3 regions of the Burkholderia arboris genome follow, and region 2 is predicted to be linked to each of the others. Evidence: predicted binding sites of a transcription regulator. Region 2 holds the regulator's gene; each other region holds the start of a gene.

Region 1 (5,991 bases), 360 kb from region 2:
CCCTGTTCGCGGCCCTGCTCGAAACCGGCCTGGTAGCCGAGCGCCTGGCCTTCGACGTGGCCGGCCGCATGGCCTTCGGCGTGCGCGGCATCGCGCACGCGCTGCAGTTCCTCGGCGAGCGCGGCGGCAGCGGCCGCCGCGTCGTCGGGCGGCGGCGGGGGCGGCGGCGGGTCGAACGACGCCATCTCCCACCGCTGGTATGCGGTGAGGGTGCCCACGCGATCGCTCGCCGAATCAGACATACGCGTCTTCCGCCTTGCCGCCGATCGCGATCTGGCCGCTCTCGGCGAGGTTGCGCACGATCTGCAGGATGCGGCGCTGCTGCGTCTCGACTTCGGACACGCGCACCGGGCCGCGCGCGTCGAGATCCTCGGCGAGCAGTTCGGCCGCGCGTTGCGACATGTTCGCGAGGAACTTCTGGCGCAGCGCGGGCGGCGCGCCCTTCAGCGCGATGATCAGCGTTTCCGACTCGACTTCCTTGAGCACCATCTGGATCGCGCGATCCTCGAGGTCGAGCAGGTTCTCGAACACGAACATCTGGTCGACGATCTTCTGCGCGAGATCGGCGTCGTACTGGCGCACGCTTTCGAGCACGCCTTCCTCGTGCACGCTCGTCATGAAGTTCAGGATCTCGGCCGCGGTGCGGATGCCGCCCATCGGGCTGCGCTTCAGGTTGTCGCTGCCGGACAGCAGGCCCGTCAGCACGTCGTCGAGTTCGCGCAGCGCGGCCGGCTGGATGCCGTCGAGCGTCGCGATCCGCAGCATCACGTCGTTACGCAGCCGTTCGGTGAAGCACGAGGCGATTTCCGACGCCTGGTCGCGGTCGAGGTGCACGAGGATCGTCGCGATGATCTGCGGATGCTCGTTCTTGATCAGCTCGGCCACGGCGCCCGAGTCCATCCACTTCAGGCCCTCGATGCCGCTCGTGTCGCTGCCCTGCAGGATGCGGTCGATCAGCACGCCGGCCTTGTCCTCGCCGAGCGCCTTCGTCAGCACCGAGCGGATGTAGTCGCTCGAATCGAGCGACAGCGCGGTGTGCTGCTCGGCTTCCTTCGCGAACTCCTGCAGCACGTCCTCGACCTGCTCGCGCGTGACGTTCTTCAACGCGGCCATCGCGGCGCCGATCTTCTGGACCTCGCGCGGCGCGAGGAACTTGAATACCTGCGCGGCTTCTTCCTCGCCGATCGACATCAGCAGCAGCGCGCTCTTGGTCAAGCCTTCAGCGTTCATCGGACACCCAGTTCTTCACGACGGTAGCGACGATCTTCGGATCCTGGCGGGCGATCGTGCGTGCGTAGTCGAGGTTGCGTTCGTAGCGGTTCTTCTCGGTTTCGAAGCCGAGCAGCATCGGGTCGGGCTCCTCCGTCCTGACCGGCGCGGGCAGGCCGTCGAGCGCGACCGGATCTTCCGGCGCCGCGAGCGCCGGCGCGGCCGGCTCGGGCGGCGGGAACGCGCGGCGCATCGCCGGGCGCACGAACATGAAGTAGAGCGCTGCCGCGGCTGCCGCGATGCCGAGCCACTTCGCGGCTTCCTTCGCCATCGCGATCATGTCGGGCTGGCGCCACCACGGCAGGTCGGCGTACGGGTCGCTCACGGTCGAGAACGCGCTGTTCACGACGTTCACCGAGTCGCCGCGCTTCTCGTCGTAGCCCATCGCGTCCTTCACGAGCTGTTCGACCTGCGCGAGCTTGGCGGGCGGCAGCGGCTGCATCGTCACGTGGCCCTTCGCGTCGGCGACCGGCTGGTAGTTGACGACGACCGCGACCGACAGCCGCTTCACGCTGCCCATCGGCTGTTCGAGGTGGCGGATCGTCTTGTCGACTTCGTAGTTGGTCGTCTGGTCCTTGCGGTCGCTGACCGGCGTCGTCTGCGGCCCGTTCTGGCCGTTGCCGGCGACGACCGGCGCGGACGCCGGCTGCGGCGGCGTGTTCGACAGCGCGCCCGGCACGCCCGACGCGCCGCCCTGCGCGAGTTCGGTCGCGCTGCTGGTCTGCTGGCTGCGGATCGCGGATTGCTGCGGATTGCCGTTCGGGCCGTAGCTTTCCGAGGTCTGCTCGATCTTCGAGAAATCGAGGTCCGCGCTGACCTGCGAGCGTGCGTTGCCGGTGCCGAAGATCGGCGCGAGGATCGCGTCGATGCGCTTTTGCGTGTTGTGCTCGACCTGCTGCACATATTTGAGCTGGCTCGCGTCGAGGCCGGAGGCGGACGCGGTCTGGGTCAGCAGGTTGCCGTCCTGGTCGACGATCGTCACGTTCTTCGCGGGCATGTCGGGCACGCCGGACGACACCATCCGCGTGATCGCCTGGACCTGGCCCTCGTCGAGCACGCGGCCCGGATAGAGGTCGACGAACACCGACGCGCTCGGCGCTTCCTTGTCGCGCACGAAGACCGACGGCTTCGGGATCGCGAGATGCACGCGCGCGCCGCGCACGGCATTGATCGATTCGATGGTGCGCTGCAGCTCGCCTTCGAGCGCACGCTGGTAATTGATCTGCTCGGCGAACTGGCTGATGCCGAATTTCTGGTTGTCCATCAGCTCGAAGCCGACCGAGCCGCCCTTCGGCAGCCCCATCGCGGCGAGCTTCAGGCGCGTTTCATGCACCTGGTTCGACGGCACGAGGATCGCGCCGCCAGCATCGGCGAACTTGTAGGGAACGTTTGCCTGCTGGAGCGCGGCAATGATCGCGCCGCCGTCGCGGTCCGACAGGTTGCTGTACAGCACGCGGTAGTCGGGCGCCCGGCTCCACAGCACGAGGGCGGTGATCGCGGCGATCGCGAGCGCGACGGCGATCACGAACGGCAGCTTCGGGTTGCCCTTCATCCGCGAGATGCCGGGAATGCGTTCCGCGAAGCCGCCCAGCCCGAAGTCTGCGCCTGCGCCACCCGCGCCCGGCAACGCGGCGGCCGCGGCGGCGCCGGGCGCCGGGCTGGCGAGGCCCGCGCGGGCGTCTGGGTTGATCAGCGAGTTGGCCTGCGAATCCATGCGTCGAGTTTCTCCGGAGCGGGACGACTGAGCTCGCTCGGACGAGCGGGCGGACAATGACACGATGCGATTATCGTGATTCGGGCCGTACTCCGATCGACCGAAAAGAGCGGGGTTTCCCCCGTACTTTCTCGGCTTTGACGCGCGGCGCGCTGCTATCCTTTTTCGCGATCCGGCATGGTGCGCGTGGTGCGGCGCCGGCGGATCGCCCGGCCCGTCCGGGTCTCTTCTCTAAGTCTGGGGACAGCATGACTGCGAACGTCAGCGGAATCGGTTCGGTGTTGCAACAGATGCAGTCGATGGCCGCGCAGGCGTCCGGCGGCGTCGCGAGCCCGACGGCAGCGCTTGCCGGTTCGGGCGCGGCGACGGCCGGCACGTTCGCGAGCGCGATGAAGGCGTCGCTCGACAAGATCAGCGGCGACCAGCAGCACGCGCTCGGCGAGGCGAAGGCGTTCGAAGTCGGCGCGCCGAACGTGTCGCTGAACGACGTGATGGTCGACATGCAGAAAGCCAACATCGGCTTCCAGTTCGGGCTTCAGGTCCGCAACAAGCTAGTGAGCGCTTACAACGACATCATGCAGATGTCGGTGTGACGCGACGGGCATCCGGGGAAGGCTATCCGGCGGCGGTTCATAGGGGCGGTCGACCGCCTCCCGGACAGGGGCGGCAGGCCGGTATCGCTTGCCCGGCGGCACGCGCCGCGCACCTAAAGCTTTTCAATTCCCTTCCGATAACTCCGGTGTGAAGGCCGCGTCGTGCGATGCACGGCGGCGGCTCCCGTATAGCCAAGGCATAACAAGGAGATGCGCATGTTTTCCCCAGGACACGCTGGAGCCAATGCATACGCGCGTGTCGGCGTCGAGACGGGGGTGATGGGCGCCTCCCCGCACCGGCTGATCGCGATGCTGTACCAGGGCGCGCGGCAGGCGATTGCGCTGGCCCGCATGCATTTGCAGCAGGACAACGTGTCCGGGCGCGGCGAAGCGATCGGCAAGGCGATCCGGATCGTCGAGAGCGGGCTGCAGGCATCGCTGAACCGCGACGCGGGCGGCGAGATCGCGGACCGGCTCGATGCGCTGTATGCGTATATCGGCCGGCGTCTGCTGGAAGCGAACGCGCAGGCGAACGACGCGATGCTGGTCGAGGTCGACGGGCTGCTCGCCACGCTCGAGGAAGCATGGACGGGCATCGCCCCGGAAGTCGCGCGGATGGCCGCGCAACAGGCAGTGGAAGCGTCACGATGAATCGCAAGGCCGAATACTTCGCACGTTACGAGGCGCTCGCCGCCGTGTCGGGCCGCATGCTGTGCGCCGCGCGCGGCGCGGACTGGAGCGCGTTGCCGGGGTTGCAGGCCGAATTCATGCAGCTCGTCGACGGGCTCAAGGAGGCCGATCCGGGCGTCGCACTCGACGAATCGGATCTCGGCCGCAAGCTCGACCTGATCCGCCGCATCCTGGCCGACGACGCCGCGATCCGCGATCTCGCGAGCCCGGACGTCGCGCGGCTGTCCGCGCTGTTCGAGGCACGGCGTTCGACCAAGGTATTGACCGATCTCTACCGCGCGCGCGGGTAGGGCCGTTTTCCGGGGAGACGGGCGCGACGCGGCCCGGGCCCGTTGCCGCACGCGGCGCGCACTGTTCCCGCGGGCGGCACCGGCGTGCCGCGCCCGGATTCGCAACGATGGGTCGGGTCTGTTTGCAGATGGAGCGCACATGCGAATGCCCGAAACCGCTCGCAGGGCAAGGAGTGATGAGCGCCGTTTGGCCGAGCCGAACAAGGGACGAACGACGCCGCCATGCGGGCGATTTCGGGCATTCCCGTGGAATGATTTCCTGATTTGGGGTTGCCACGAGAACGGCCGCTCGCCACGTTGCGCTCCTGGCGAATACGCCGGTAGTCGCGGCGTCGCGCACGGCCGTTCTCGTGGCAACGCATGTGCGTTCCATCTGCAAACAGACCCTAAGGTGAGCAGGCTCCGATCATGACCGGTATCGACTCCGTTGCGGCTGCGCTGCTGGCGAGCCGCCTCGACAGCCTGCTGACCGGCACCGTGTCGGCGCCCGCCGGCGGCGGCGCGACCTCGCAGGTCGGCACGCCGGGCGCCGGCGCGTCGTCCGCGCCGCCGGCCGGCAGTCCGCCCGCCGCGCCACCCGCTTCCACGCAGACCGCACTGTCCGATGTCGGGCGCGTGCTCGACGCGATCTCGCGCTCGGGCGGCGACGCGACGCCGGCGCTCGCCGGTCGTGTGCCGTTGCTGGCCGATCCGACCGTGCTGCTGACCGATACGGCCGTGCCGGCGCGCATGCCGGCCGCCTCCGGTCCGGCGGCGCCGTCCACACCGGCTTCCGCCGAGGCGTCGTCTGCCGCGGCTGCGCGCGATGCGGCCGCGCCGCCGCCGGTTATGGCGTTGCGTGCGGCGCTTGCGCAGGCCGTGAGCGAAAGCGGCCTCTTCTATGAATCCCATCTCGCGCAGTGGCTGGCCGGCCAGCGTCCGCTCGCCGCGCTGATGCGCGAACCGCAGGCGCGTCTGGCGGCCGCACTCGCGCCGGCCGACCCGGATGCCGCGTCGCACGATTCGACCGACGTGCTCGACGAACTGCTCGCACAACGCCCGCCGCTGCCGGCGTCCGCGCGGACCACCGCGCAACCGGGCACGCCGGCCCAGGCCGGCGCGCCGGCACGCGATCCCGCGCAGGCAATGCCGGCGGCCGCGCGGCAGGGCGCGTCGATGCCGCCCGACGGCGCCGATCCGCTGGGGACGCACGCCGATACGCGCTGGACGCCCGCGCGTGCCGGACTCGCGGCGGCGTCGTCCGATCCGCAGGCGCAGACGCTCGCGACCGTGCATCCGGCCGCGGTGCCGCTCGTCCGGCAGCAGCTCGATGCGCTCGCGACCGACCAGTTTCGCTGGGCCGGCGAGGCATGGCCCGGCGCGCGGCTCGACTGGACGATCGAGCCGGACGAGCCGGGCAATCGGGGGCCGCGCGGCGGCGGTGACGACGCCGGCG
Region 2 (5,991 bases):
CACCTTGTTCTCGTACTCGTTGCCGCGCACGAACAGCTCGATCTGCGCGAGCGTCTGGTTCGCGAACGAGTTCGACATCACGAACGACGGGTGGCCGGTCGCGCAGCCGAGGTTCACGAGGCGGCCTTCCGCCAGCAGGATCACGCGCTTGCCGTCCGGGAAAATGATGTGGTCGACCTGCGGCTTGATGTTTTCCCACTGGTACTGGCGAGTCGACGCAACGTCGATTTCCGAATCGAAGTGACCGATGTTGCAGACGATCGCGTTGTGGCGCATCGCCTTCATGTGGTCATGGCCGATCACGTGGAAGTTGCCGGTGGCCGTCACGAAGATGTCGGCCTTGTCGGCTGCGTATTCCATCGTCACGACGCGGTAGCCTTCCATCGCCGCCTGCAGCGCGCAGATCGGATCGATTTCGGTGACCCACACGGTCGCGCCGAGGCCGCGCAGCGACTGCGCGCAGCCCTTGCCCACGTCGCCGTAGCCCGCGACGACCGCGACCTTGCCCGCGATCATCACGTCGGTCGCGCGCTTGATGCCGTCGACCAGCGACTCGCGGCAGCCGTACAGGTTGTCGAACTTCGACTTCGTGACCGAATCGTTCACGTTGAACGCCGGGAACGGCAGGCGGCCGTCCTTTTCCATCTGGTACAGGCGGTGCACGCCGGTCGTGGTTTCCTCGGTCACGCCCTTGATGTGCGCGAGGCGCTTCGAGTACCAGGTCGCGTCGATGTCGAGGTGCTTCGCGATCGACTTGTACAGCGCGACTTCTTCCTCGTTGGTCGGCTTCGCGATCACCGAACGGTCCTTCTCGGCCTTCGAGCCGAGGATCAGCAGCAGCGTTGCGTCGCCGCCGTCGTCCAGGATCATGTTCGCGAATTCGCCGTTCGGCCATTCGAAGATGCGGTGCGAGAACTCCCAGTATTCGTCGAGCGATTCGCCCTTGAACGCGAACACCGGCGTGCCGGCTTCGACGATCGCGGCCGCAGCGTGATCCTGCGTCGAGAAGATGTTGCACGACGCCCAGCGGACGTCCGCGCCGAGCGCCTTCAGCGTCTCGATCAGCACGCCCGTCTGGATCGTCATGTGCAGCGAACCGGCAATGCGCGCACCCTTCAGCGGCTGCTCTGCCTTGTATTCGTCGCGGATCTGCACGAGGCCCGGCATTTCGGTCTCGGCGATGTTGAGTTCCTTGCGGCCCCAGCCGGCCAGCGCCATGTCGGCGACGACGTAATCGTGGGAAGCCTTGGAATCGATAATGGCGTTCATCACGCCCTCCTTTCTAAAAAGTTTCTAGATTGGTGACGTGAGCGCCGTTCAGGAAGCGGGGCCGGCGCGACATCGCCGCACGGCTGCTTGGTGAAGCCTTCCGAGCCTGGCGGACACAGATGTCCGTCGCAACGCTCCTCGGAAAACGGAGGGGATTGTAGCAAATCGGCGCGCGGAATGCGCAAGCACCGCGCAACCCTGGCACGAGCGCGCGGCGTCGGCGCGCGCGGCCGTCAGCAAAGGGTCAGGATTCCGCGCCGACCCACGCCTGTTCGCGCAGCCGCGCACGCAGGCGCGCGACGGCCTGGCTGTGCAGCTGGCACACGCGCGACTCGCTCACTTCGAGCACCGCGCCGATCTCGCGCAGATTCAGACCCCGTTCGTAGTACAGCGACATCAGCAGCTTCTCGCGCTCCGGCAGCCGCTCGATCGCCTCGACGAGGGCCTCGCGCAGGTGCTCGTCGAGCAGCGCCGACAGCGGATCGGCGTGATCGACACGATAACGGTCGAGGAACGGCTCGTCGTCGGCCGCGCGGTCGAAATCCTCGTAGTAGATGAGCTGGCTACCGTGCAGGTCCTGCAGCATCCCCTGGTATTCGTCGAGCGGCATGTTCAGGTGTTCCGCGATCTCGGTCTCGCTCGCCGAGCGGCCGAGATGCTGCTCGACCTGGTGCACCGCGTGCTCGACCTCGCGCGACGTCTTGCGCAGGCTGCGCGGCAGCCAGTCGTTGCTGCGCAGCTCGTCGAGCATCGCGCCGCGGATGCGCTGCGTCGCGTAGGTCTCGAACTGCGCGCCCTGGTCTTCCTTGTAGCGGCCGGCCGCGTCCATCAGGCCGATCATGCCAGCCTGGATCAGGTCGTCGAGATCGACGCTCGCCGGCATCTTCGCGACGAGCTGCAGCCCGAGGCGGCGCACGAGCGGCGCGTATTGCGCGAGCACGTCGGCCTGGGACATCTTTCCTTGAGCGTTGTACATCATGGCTCTCTCCTTAGGCGCTCACGCGGCGTGTGCCGCGCCCGCCTCATACGACGGCTTGCCACCCGCGTGGACGGCGCGACCCGCACCCGAACGCGGGCGCATCGGCCAGTACAGCAGGTCCGCGGCAATCTGCCGGTAGTCGCGCGCGGCGGCCGACGACGGGAACGCATCGACCACCGCATGCGTCAGTTCGCGCGCATGCTCGACGAGCGGATCGGCGCTCACGCAACCCGCGTCGGCGATCGACACGGTCAGGTAGCGGCTCGCGACGCCCGCGAGGTTGTCGAAGGCGGTCTTCGCGTCCGCATGGCTGCCGACGTGATTGGTCAGCACGCGGAACTGCGCGAACGCATGCGCGAAATGCAGCCGCTTCATGCACGCGTACGCCTCGGTGATCGCCTGCGCGGCGACCCGCGTGACGACCAGCACGTCGTGCGCTTCGCGGGCGAGCGCCGAGAACGAACCGTCGGCGCCGAGCTGCGCGTCGACGAGGACGATATCGGCCGGGCCGTCGATGAAATCGCTCAGCTGCGCGTCGCTGTAGCCGGCCCGCGCGAGCCGCGCGGCGGCGCACAGGCCGAAGCCGGCCGCCACCCGCGTGCGCTCGCCGTCGCGCAGCCATGCGCCGGCCAGCGTCGCGCTGGCCGAGTGCACGTCGGCACGTTCGTCGACGACGAGCACGTCCTTGCCGAGCGATGCGAGCGCCGCCGCGAGGTTCACGATGGTGGACGTGCAGCCGACACCCGCCGGCCCGCCCGTCACCGCGACGATGCGCGACGCGCGCCCGGCGAGCAGGCGCCGCAGCCCTTCGGCCTGATCGATGATCCGTTTATCCAAATCGCACCTCGTGCAGCTCGGCAGTGGAACGTGCGGTCAATGCGGACAGCAGCGTCGGCATGTCCTCGTCCTGCGGCACGAAGGGCGAGCCGTCGCGCGGCACACAGAACGCGCTCTTCAGCAGGAATTTGGTCGACGCGACGTACAGGTTCTCCGGCACCTTCTGGCCGGTCGACACGTAGTGGATCGGCAGCTTGTAGCGGATCACCGTATCGAGCACGCCGCCGAGGTGGGTCGCCTCGTCGAGCTTCGTGAGGATGCAGCCGGCGAGGTCCGGGGATGCCGCATGCGGATGCTCGCCCGCGCTGCGGTACGCCTGCACGACTTCGTTGAGCGTGTCGCCGTGGCTCGTCGCGTTCAGCAGCAGCAGGCGCTGCACCGGAGTGTTCGCGCCGTGCAGCATCGCGATCTGGTCGGACACCGCGCGATCGCGCTGGCTCATCCCGATCGTGTCGATCAGCACGATGTGCTTGTTGCGCAGTTCGGACAGCGCGAGCGCGAGATCGCCCGCATCCTTCACCGCGTGGACCGGAACGCCGAGGATCTTGCCGAAGATGCGCAGCTGCTCGTGGCCGCCGATCCGGTAGCTGTCGGTGGTCAGCAGCGCGACCTTGCTCGCGCCGAAGCGCATCACGCAGCGCGCGGCCAGCTTCGCCGTGGTCGTCGTCTTGCCGACGCCCGTCGGCCCCATCAGCGCGAACACGCCGCCGCGCTCCATCAGCGCATCCTCGCTGTCGAGCACCGGCAGGTTCGACGCGAGCACCGACTGCGCCCATTCGGCAGCCTGCTCGAAAGTCTGCGCGCCGTCGCCGGACGGCAGGTTGTCGACCAGCATCCGCACGAGCTGCGCGGAGAAGCCGGCCGCAAACAGGTGCTTCGTCAGCGCGCCATGCACGGCGCTGCGACGCTGGCGGTCGTGCCACCTCAGGCTGTCGAACTGCTCTTCCATCATCCCGCGCAGCGCGCCGAGCTCCTGCATCACCGTGTCGTTGACGATCCGCTCGATGCGCGACTTCACCGCATCGGCCACCGCGGCGGCCGCATCGGCGGACAGGCGCGCGCGTTCGGCCGCCTTGGCAGCGGACGTGGCGCCCGTGTCGGGCGTGCGAGTCGCGGCGGCCGGGATCCGGCGCTCGGCGTCGCGCACGATGTCGCGCGCCCAGTCGGGCGGCGTCGTGCTGGCGGCGGCCTGCGGCGCGGGTGCGGGCTGCGGCGCGGCAGGCGCCTGCGCACGCGCGATCAGCGCGTCGCGCTGCTGCGTCAGGCGCTTCGCGTGCTCGACCAGCCACGGCGCGGGTTCGGAAGCGGCGGCCGGCGCTCCGGCGGCCGGCGCGGCGATCGACGGCGATGCCGCGTCCGCGTCGGGCAGCGAAGGATGCACGTCCAGCTCTTCCGCGTCAGCGCTCGCGCCGAACACGGACGAGAACACGTCCGGCAGCCCGCCTTCGCCGGCCGCGTACGGATTGATGGCCGGGCGAGCCGGGACGGCGCCCGGGCGCGACACGATGCCCGGCACGGCGGCCGCCGGCACGGATTCCGGCAGGCGCGGCGTGGCGAGGCGCGGGCGGGCGGCGGGGGGCGCCACCGCGGCGAGGTCCGAATCGGCGAGTGCAACGATTTCGACGCTGCCGTCATCGAGCGTGCGGTTCGACAGCACGACCGCGTCGGCGCCGAGTGCCTCGCGCACGAGACGAAGTGCGTCGCGGCTCGTTGCGCCGGTGAATTTGCGAATGTTCAAGCGGAACCCCCGATGACGTTAACGACTTTGATCGTGCGTGTGTCCGGCACTTCGGCATACGACAGCACTTTCAATTGCGGCAGGCTGCGGCGCAGGAAACGCGCGAGCATCGCGCGCAGCGCGTGCTGCACGAGCAGCACGGGCGGCAGCCCAAGATTTTGTTGACGCAGCATCGCTTGCTGCGTGCCGGTCAGAAGGTTGTGCGCGAGGCCGGGTTCGAGGCCCGGGTTCGCGCCGGTGGCGAGCGCCTGCGACAGCACGCGTTCCAGATTCGCGTCGAGGCCCATCACCTGCATTTCGCCGGCGCCCGGATACCACTGCTGCGTGATCGCACGGCCGAGCGCGAGCCGCACGGCGGCCGTGATCTCGAACGCATCGCCGCGGCCCGCATGCTCGGACACGGCCTCGAGAATCGTGCGCATGTCGCGGATCGGCACGCCTTCCTCGAGCAGGTTCTGCAGCACCTTCTGCAGCGTCGTCAGCGAGATCGTCTTCGGCACGAGGTCCTCGACGAGCGACGGTGCGTCCTTGCCGGTGCGCTCGACGAGCGCCTGCACTTCCTGGCGGCCGAGCAGCTCGGCCGCGTGCTGGACGACGAGATGGTTCAGGTGCGTCGCGACGACCGTGCTCGCGTCGACCACCGTGTAGCCGTACACCTGCGCCTGCTCGCGCAGCGCGACGTCGATCCACACGGCCGGCAGCCCGAACGCGGGATCCTGCGTGACGGCGCCCGGCAGCGCGGCCGTCACCTGGCCCGGGTTGATCGCGAGCCACTGGCCCGGGAACACTTCGCCGACGCCGATCTCGACGCCCTTCAGCGCGATCCGGTATGCGTTCGGCCGCAGTTCGAGGTTGTCGCGGATATGGATCACCGGCGGCAGGAAGCCGATTTCCTGCGCGAATTTCTTGCGGATGCTCTTGATCCGCTTGAGCAGCTCGCCGTCGCTGTTCTTGTCGACGAGCGGGATCAGCCGGTAGCCGACTTCGAGGCCGAGCGGGTCGATCAGCTGCACGTCGTCCCAGGTCGCCTCGTGGCTGTCGGACGGCAGCACGGCGGGCGGTGCGATGTCGCTCACGTCGCCGGCCGCCTTGCGGGCCGCCGCGCGCTTGGTCTGCGTGCGGGCCAGCCAGATCGCGCCGCCGCCGAGCCCGAGGAACGCGAAATGCG
Region 3 (5,991 bases), 400 kb from region 2:
GAACGGCACCGCAGCCCGGCCGCGCGCCGGGCCGGGCGTCATCCGCGCCGCGTCGGCGTGTCGTTTCAGGCATGCGCCATGCCACGACACGCCGCCAGCCGCCGACTACAACGAATAACGGGCATCCGATGATCGATCGACTGAAATACAGCTTCTCCGGCCTTCCCCCGTACGACGCGTCCGTCGCCGACACGCAAGCCGGCCTGTCGCGCCTGCTCGACGTTGCGCGGCTCGACGCGGTGGTCGTCACGTCGCAGGACGAGTACGTGACCGAGTACCTGCCGCGCAGCAACAACCCGCGCTACGCGGTGTCCGGCTTCGACGGCTCGGCGGGCTGCGGGATCTTCCTGAGCGCGGCGACCGCGCAGGCGCTGGACCTGCCGCCGTTCGTGCTGTTCGTCGATGGCCGCTATCACCTGCAGGCCGAGCAGCAGTGCGATCCGGCGCGCGTGCGTATCGAGAAGCTCGGGATGAACGTGACGATCTGGCAGGCGATGGCCGACTGGCTGGTCGCGCATGCGAGCCGGCTCGCGCGAGTCGGCTACGACGCGCTGCGGATCAGCGTCGGGCAGCGCGACCGGCTGTTCGCGCAGACGCAGGCCGCATCGCTCGACTGGACGAGCCTCGCCGGTCGCGAGATCGACCGCGCGATCGCGCTGCCGGGCTGGATCGTCGAACGGCCGATCTTCGAGGTGCCGGAAGCGATGACCGGCCTGAGCGTCGCCCAGAACCTCGACACGCTGAACCGCCGGCTCGCCGCGCATACCGGCGCGGCCGACGGCAAGACCGCGTTCTTCTCGTGCGCATCGGACGATCTCGCGTATCTGCTGAACAGCCGCGGCTATCACATCCCGAATGCGTCGTCGCACCTCGGCTTCCTGTTCGCGGTCGGCGGGCAGGTGGCGCTGTTCCTGCCGGAAGGCTGCGACCGCTGCGAGGTCGCGCTTGATTCGTATCCGGCGCTGCACGTGATCCGGCGCGATGTGGCGGCGCTCGAGCGCTTTCTCGCGCCGTTCGCGGTCGAGCACGTGTGCTACGGCTTCGAATCGGTGAACTGCGCGCTCGTCGACGCGGTGCGGCGTGTGTGGCCGCACGCGCGGCATGCCGATTTCAACCCGGTCGAGGCGATGCGGGCGAGCAAGACGCCGGCGGTGCTCGACCGGTTTCGCGACGCGTTTGCGCGCAGTTCCGCGGCGATCGCCGAAACGATGCGCTGGGCGAAGGCCGGCGAGCCGGGCGCGCGCCACACGGAATACGACCTCGCGCGTACGATCAACGACGCGTATGGCGCGCGCTCGGCCGTCGCGCTGACGTTCCCGTCGATCGCGGCGAACGGCGCGAACAGCGCCTTCGCGCATTACACGGCGGCGAGCGCCAGCGTCGAGCTGACCGAAGGCGAACTCGTGCTGCTCGACAGCGGCGCGTACTACGAAGCCGGTTTCGCGACGGACTGCACGCGTGTCGTGCTGCGCCGGACGCATCCGGAGACGGTCGCGCAGCCGTGGCAGCGCGAGATCTACACCGTCGCGCTGAAGGCCTGCATCAAGGGGCTCGTCACGCGCTTTCCGGCCACCGCGAAGGGCGGCGACGTCGATGCGCTCGTGCGGCAGGTGTGCCGCGACCACGGCCACGATTTCGGCCACGGCACCGGGCACGGCGTCGGGATTCACGTCCACGAGGGCGGCGTGCGGTTCGCGCCGGGCGCGCAGTACGGGCTGGTGCCGAATGCGGTGATTTCGGTCGAACCGGGCATCTACCTGGCGGGCAAGGGCGGTGTGCGGATCGAGAACATCGTGATCGTCCGGCCGGACGACGCGCAGCCGGACACCGTGACCTTCGAGAACATCGTGACGGTCGGCTACGACTGGGACCTGATCGATCTCGACCTGCTCGACGATGGCGAGCGCGCGTACCTGCGCGACTACGAGCGGCTGTGCGTGGAGCGCGGCACGCAGGTCACCGCGTGTCCGCTGTTGTAAGCGCAGCCGCCCGCGTCGATCAGTTCAGCAGGCGCGCGCGCACGAACGGCGCGATCTGCTCGGCGAGCCACGCGTGCGTACGCGTCGTCGGGTGCAGCGTGTCCCAGAACACGAAGCGCGCCGGATCGCGACAGTCCGCACGCGGCGTCTGTGCGGCCATGTAGGTGAGCGACGACGGTTTCGGAATGTCGAGGCACGAGCGCTTCGCGTCGTCGAAGCCGAATGTGGCAGGATGGCTCAGCAGGTCGTCGAACAGCGCATACGCGTCGAACACCTCGAGCCGCAGCGTCGCGCCGTAGCGGGCGCGCAGCGCGGCGGCCGCGTCGGCGAGGCGCCGGTTGTAGTCCTTGACCTGCGCGGCGACGCTCGCCGTGTCGGCGCGGGTCGCGAACACCGGCGCGCGCGACACGTCGGGCAGCGTGACGAGCATGATCCGCGTCGCGCCGGCCGCGGCGAGCCGTTCGAGGCTGTCGCGCACCGCATTCGCCGCCTGCTCGGGCGAGCGCCCGTAGTTCACGAGATCGTTGCCGCCCGCGAACACCGCGAACAGCGTGTTGGCCGGCCGGTAGTCCGGTGCGCGCTCCATGTATTCGCGCCACGAGTCGATCTGCTGCACGAGGCCCGGCACGACGAGGTGCTGGTCGGTTGCCGCACCGCCGATCGCCCAGTTGTAGAACGGCAGCCGCAGCGCGTTCGCGAGATATTCGGCCCACACCGGGCCGTTGCTGAAGCGCCCCGCATGCCAGCTCGTGCCGTTCGGCAGCTTCCACTGGCTCGCGTTGAACATGTTCTGGGTGTCGGACAGGCTGTCGCCGAACACGATCAGCTTGTTGACGCGCGCGTCCTGCTGCGCGGCATCGATGGTCCATACCGTGTAGTTGAACGACAGCGCGTTGTTGGCCGCGACCGCCTGCGTGAGGCCGGACTGGATGCCTTTCGCCGCCAGCGTCTTGCGGCACACGTCGGCGAGCGTGTCCTGCGACGTCGTGCTGTAGAACATGTTCTTCCACTGCGTGACGCCGTCGGCCCACCAGTAGCCGGGCACGCGATACCAGTCGCCGCTGGCGGGGTCGCGCGCCCATTCGTAGGTCGCGGCGGGCTTCAGCGGATCCGCGTCGATCCGGTACCAGCAGCGCAGGTACGTGTAGGTGTCGGACCCGCGTCGCGCTGCGCGCAGTGACGCGCCAGGCGCACTCGAAGCGGCCGGCGGCGCGACGTCGGGGCCGGCCGGCGACAACGACATGTTGCCCGTCGGCGTGGGCAGCGGCGCGGAGCCGGCGGCATGGGCGGCGGGGAGCGTCAGTGCGGCGCCGAGCGCCGCGACGGCGGAAACGGCAACGACACGGGATGACAACGGAATGCGGAAACAAGACATGCGGCCCTCTTCTGATTGTTGTGACGGGACGGCGGCGCGGCTGCGCGGCCGTGTATCGGAAGGGACCGTGAGTGCCGGGCTCGGGCCCGGTCTGTCGAAACCTGAAATGCCGCGGACGGCGGCGGGAGGCGGTTGGTGCGGTGGCGGCGGAGCCGGCCGGTCAGCGCGTCAGCGCCGAGACGCGCCCGTCCGGACCGTAGACGCCGGCCGGTGCGGGCGCCGAGCGCAGTACCGCGAGCGCGCGCTCGTTGTAGTCCATCCGGATCCGGATCAGCATCCCGTTGTTCGCGTTGGCCTGGCGCGCGCGTTCGGCGGCCTGTTGCAGCAGTTGCCAGCGGCCGGCGAGGCGCGCATCGCGCTCGGCAGCCTGGTCCATGCCTTTCTTGCCGGCCGGAAAACCGAGCGCGGAGAGCTGCGTGTCGCGCGTGCGTTCGAGCTGCGCGAGCCGGTCGATCAGTTCGCTCTTCTTTTCGACGATCCCGGGCAGCATCTCGAGCGGCTCGGCCGTCGTCAGCGCCTTTTCCTCGTAGACGAGCAGGGACGCGAACGCTTCGATCGTCGCATGTTCGTCGTTGACCGTGGCCAGCAGCTCTTCTCTCATCGCGTCATGCTCGTCGCGCCGGTGCACGCGGTGGCGCGCGCCGGCAAACCGGTGGAACCGGCCGCGAGGCCGGCTTAGTTACCCTGCGGGCGCTGTTGCTGCAGCAGCTCGCGGGCGGTGTTCAATACGCCGTCGGCAATCTTGTTCGCGTCGATCGTCAGCGTGCCGTTGTTCAGCGCGTCCTTGATCGACTGGACCAGGCCCGTGTCGATATCGGCGTTGCCCGACGCGGATATCGAACGCAGCTGGCCGGACAGACCCGACAGGTTCACGGTCGTGTCGCCGCCGGTCGATCCTGCGTCGGCCGCCGGTGCGGACGACTGGGCCGTGCCGGATTGCGCACGGGTCGCGCCGTTGCCGGTCGGCGCAAGGGGGCTCGGGTTCGGAGTGGAATCGATCTTCACGATGGGTTTCCTGTACGGTTTGACCCAGATAACGGCCGGGTCGGCCCGAACTTTAGCATCGCGAGCCCGAAATGCTCCGAATAAACAATTCTTTACATTCTTGCGGCGTGATCCGTCCCTACAGCGGAATTTCCACGGTTCCGGCGTCCTTGACGATCGCCGTGACGATCTGGCCCGCCGCCATCCGCACCCTTACCGACTGGCCCGGCGCCGCATTCGCGAGCACGCTGCCCTCGGCTGAAATCGTGAAACCGGGCCCGGCCGCGACGACCCGCACCGTCTGGCCGGCCGAGACCGACGCCGCGCTCTTCAGCATGTCCTGCCGCAGCGGCAGCCCGGCCGAGATGCGCGCGAGCGCGGTCGAGCCGATCGCCTGCGCCGGATCGGTGATCACCGCGAGCGGCATGACCGTCAGGTCGCCGTCGCGGGCAACCAGGTCGGCCGCGGAGAGCGGCTCGCCGGGCGCGATCTGGCGCGCGGCGACGTAGTAGGTGGCCTGCACGGTGACCTTCGCCTGCAGGTAGACGGTCCACGGCCGCTCGCCCGCGCAGCGCACGCCGACCGTCGTGCGGCCCCACAGGCGCGCGCCGGTCGGCAGGAACGGCTCGAGTGTCGTGCACGCGACGAGCCCGCGCGGAAACGCGGTCGTGACCGTCGCGGTGGTCTTGCCGGGCAGGCCGGCGATCTGCTGCTGCAGGAATGCGAGGGCCGCGCGGCGGATCGTCTCGGGATCCTGCTGGCCGGGCGGCGTCGCGGGCTGGGCCGCGGAAGCCGCCGCAGCCGGGTTCGCGGAAACCGCCGTTGCTCGCGGCGCCGGCGCGGCTGACGCGGCGCGGGCCGCCACCACGCGTGCGACGGCTGCCGACGGTGGTGCCGGCCGAACGTTCGACGCGGGCTCGGCGGTGCCGGCGACGACCGTCGCGATTGCGGCGGGGTCGGCCACGCGCGGCTGCGCGCGATAGCCGGCGTTCGCGCGGGCGGCTGCGTACGCGGGGGCTGGCGCCGGCGGCGGGACGGTCGTCACGACCATCGCGCCGGCCGGTTGCGCCGCGTAACCGGCGGCGGCCGCGCCGGCCGCGGCACCTGCGCCCGACGCCGCGCGACCCGCTTCCGGCGCGATGCCCGCTCCCGAAGCCACGCCCGCATTCCCGCCGAACGGTCCGCCATTCGCCGCATTGGCGTGCGCGAGCGCGGTTTCGGCCGTCTCGCCGCGTCCGGGAATCACGATCATCCCGTCGTCCGCCTGTACCGCAGGGGCGGCGATCCACAGCGCCGCGGCGAGCGCAACCGCACGCCGGACGTGCGCGAGCCGCCCGTTCCTGTCGCGAAGTGCGCTGCCAGTCATCGCCGTGTCCTCGATCCGTTGATCCGCTTTGCATTCTAGGGAGCCGGGCCGTCGCGCAAACGATGAATAGAGGGGGCCTTTGCCGCGTTATTCGCCCGATTGCCGGTTGCGTCCCGCGCCTACCATCGCTGTCATGGAAAAAAGCCTCTTGGGTCGCCATCCGGCGCGAGGGGCGTGCAGCGCTTCATACGGAGAGACGCACACATGCTGGACAAACTCGATGCGGAATTCGCGTTCGGCCGCCAGGCGCTCGACGTGCGCGCCTACCGGCAGGAACTGCTGTCGTC

What was found. Region 2 encodes FliA, which starts transcription of late flagellar genes. Its sites were predicted from a motif close to CTAAAGTTTNNNNNNNNNNNGCCGNTA; they were not measured.
Region 1: fliS (flagellar export chaperone FliS) is a predicted target of FliA. The motif match lies at 3,690-3,716, and genes of this name have one in related genera.
Region 3: flgM (flagellar biosynthesis anti-sigma factor FlgM) is a predicted target of FliA. The motif match lies at 4,389-4,415, and genes of this name have one in related genera.

Annotation. Positions count from the first base shown of each region.
Region 1 covers NZ_CP109821.1:3,535,172-3,541,162, reverse strand. Annotated here, with positions in the region: gene fliH (flagellar assembly protein FliH) at 1-242, opposite strand, end outside; gene fliG (flagellar motor switch protein FliG) at 235-1,230, opposite strand; gene fliF (flagellar basal-body MS-ring/collar protein FliF) at 1,220-2,983, opposite strand; gene fliE (flagellar hook-basal body complex protein FliE) at 3,232-3,576, shown strand; gene fliS (flagellar export chaperone FliS) at 3,793-4,227, shown strand; gene OHZ10_RS16580 (flagellar protein FliT) at 4,224-4,556, shown strand; gene OHZ10_RS16575 (flagellar hook-length control protein FliK) at 4,965-5,991, shown strand, end outside.
Region 2 covers NZ_CP109821.1:242,717-248,707, reverse strand. Annotated here, with positions in the region: gene ahcY (adenosylhomocysteinase) at 1-1,269, opposite strand, end outside; S-adenosyl-L-homocysteine riboswitch at 1,302-1,415, opposite strand; gene OHZ10_RS01145 (RNA polymerase sigma factor FliA) at 1,514-2,248, opposite strand; gene OHZ10_RS01140 (flagellar biosynthesis protein FlhG) at 2,267-3,085, opposite strand; gene flhF (flagellar biosynthesis protein FlhF) at 3,078-4,823, opposite strand; gene flhA (flagellar biosynthesis protein FlhA) at 4,820-5,991, opposite strand, start outside.
Region 3 covers NZ_CP109821.1:3,496,678-3,502,668, reverse strand. Annotated here, with positions in the region: gene OHZ10_RS16415 (M24 family metallopeptidase) at 129-1,979, shown strand; gene OHZ10_RS16410 (SGNH/GDSL hydrolase family protein) at 1,999-3,354, opposite strand; gene OHZ10_RS16405 (flagella synthesis protein FlgN) at 3,515-3,955, opposite strand; gene flgM (flagellar biosynthesis anti-sigma factor FlgM) at 4,030-4,359, opposite strand; gene flgA (flagellar basal body P-ring formation chaperone FlgA) at 4,478-5,704, opposite strand; gene flgB (flagellar basal body rod protein FlgB) at 5,909-5,991, shown strand, end outside.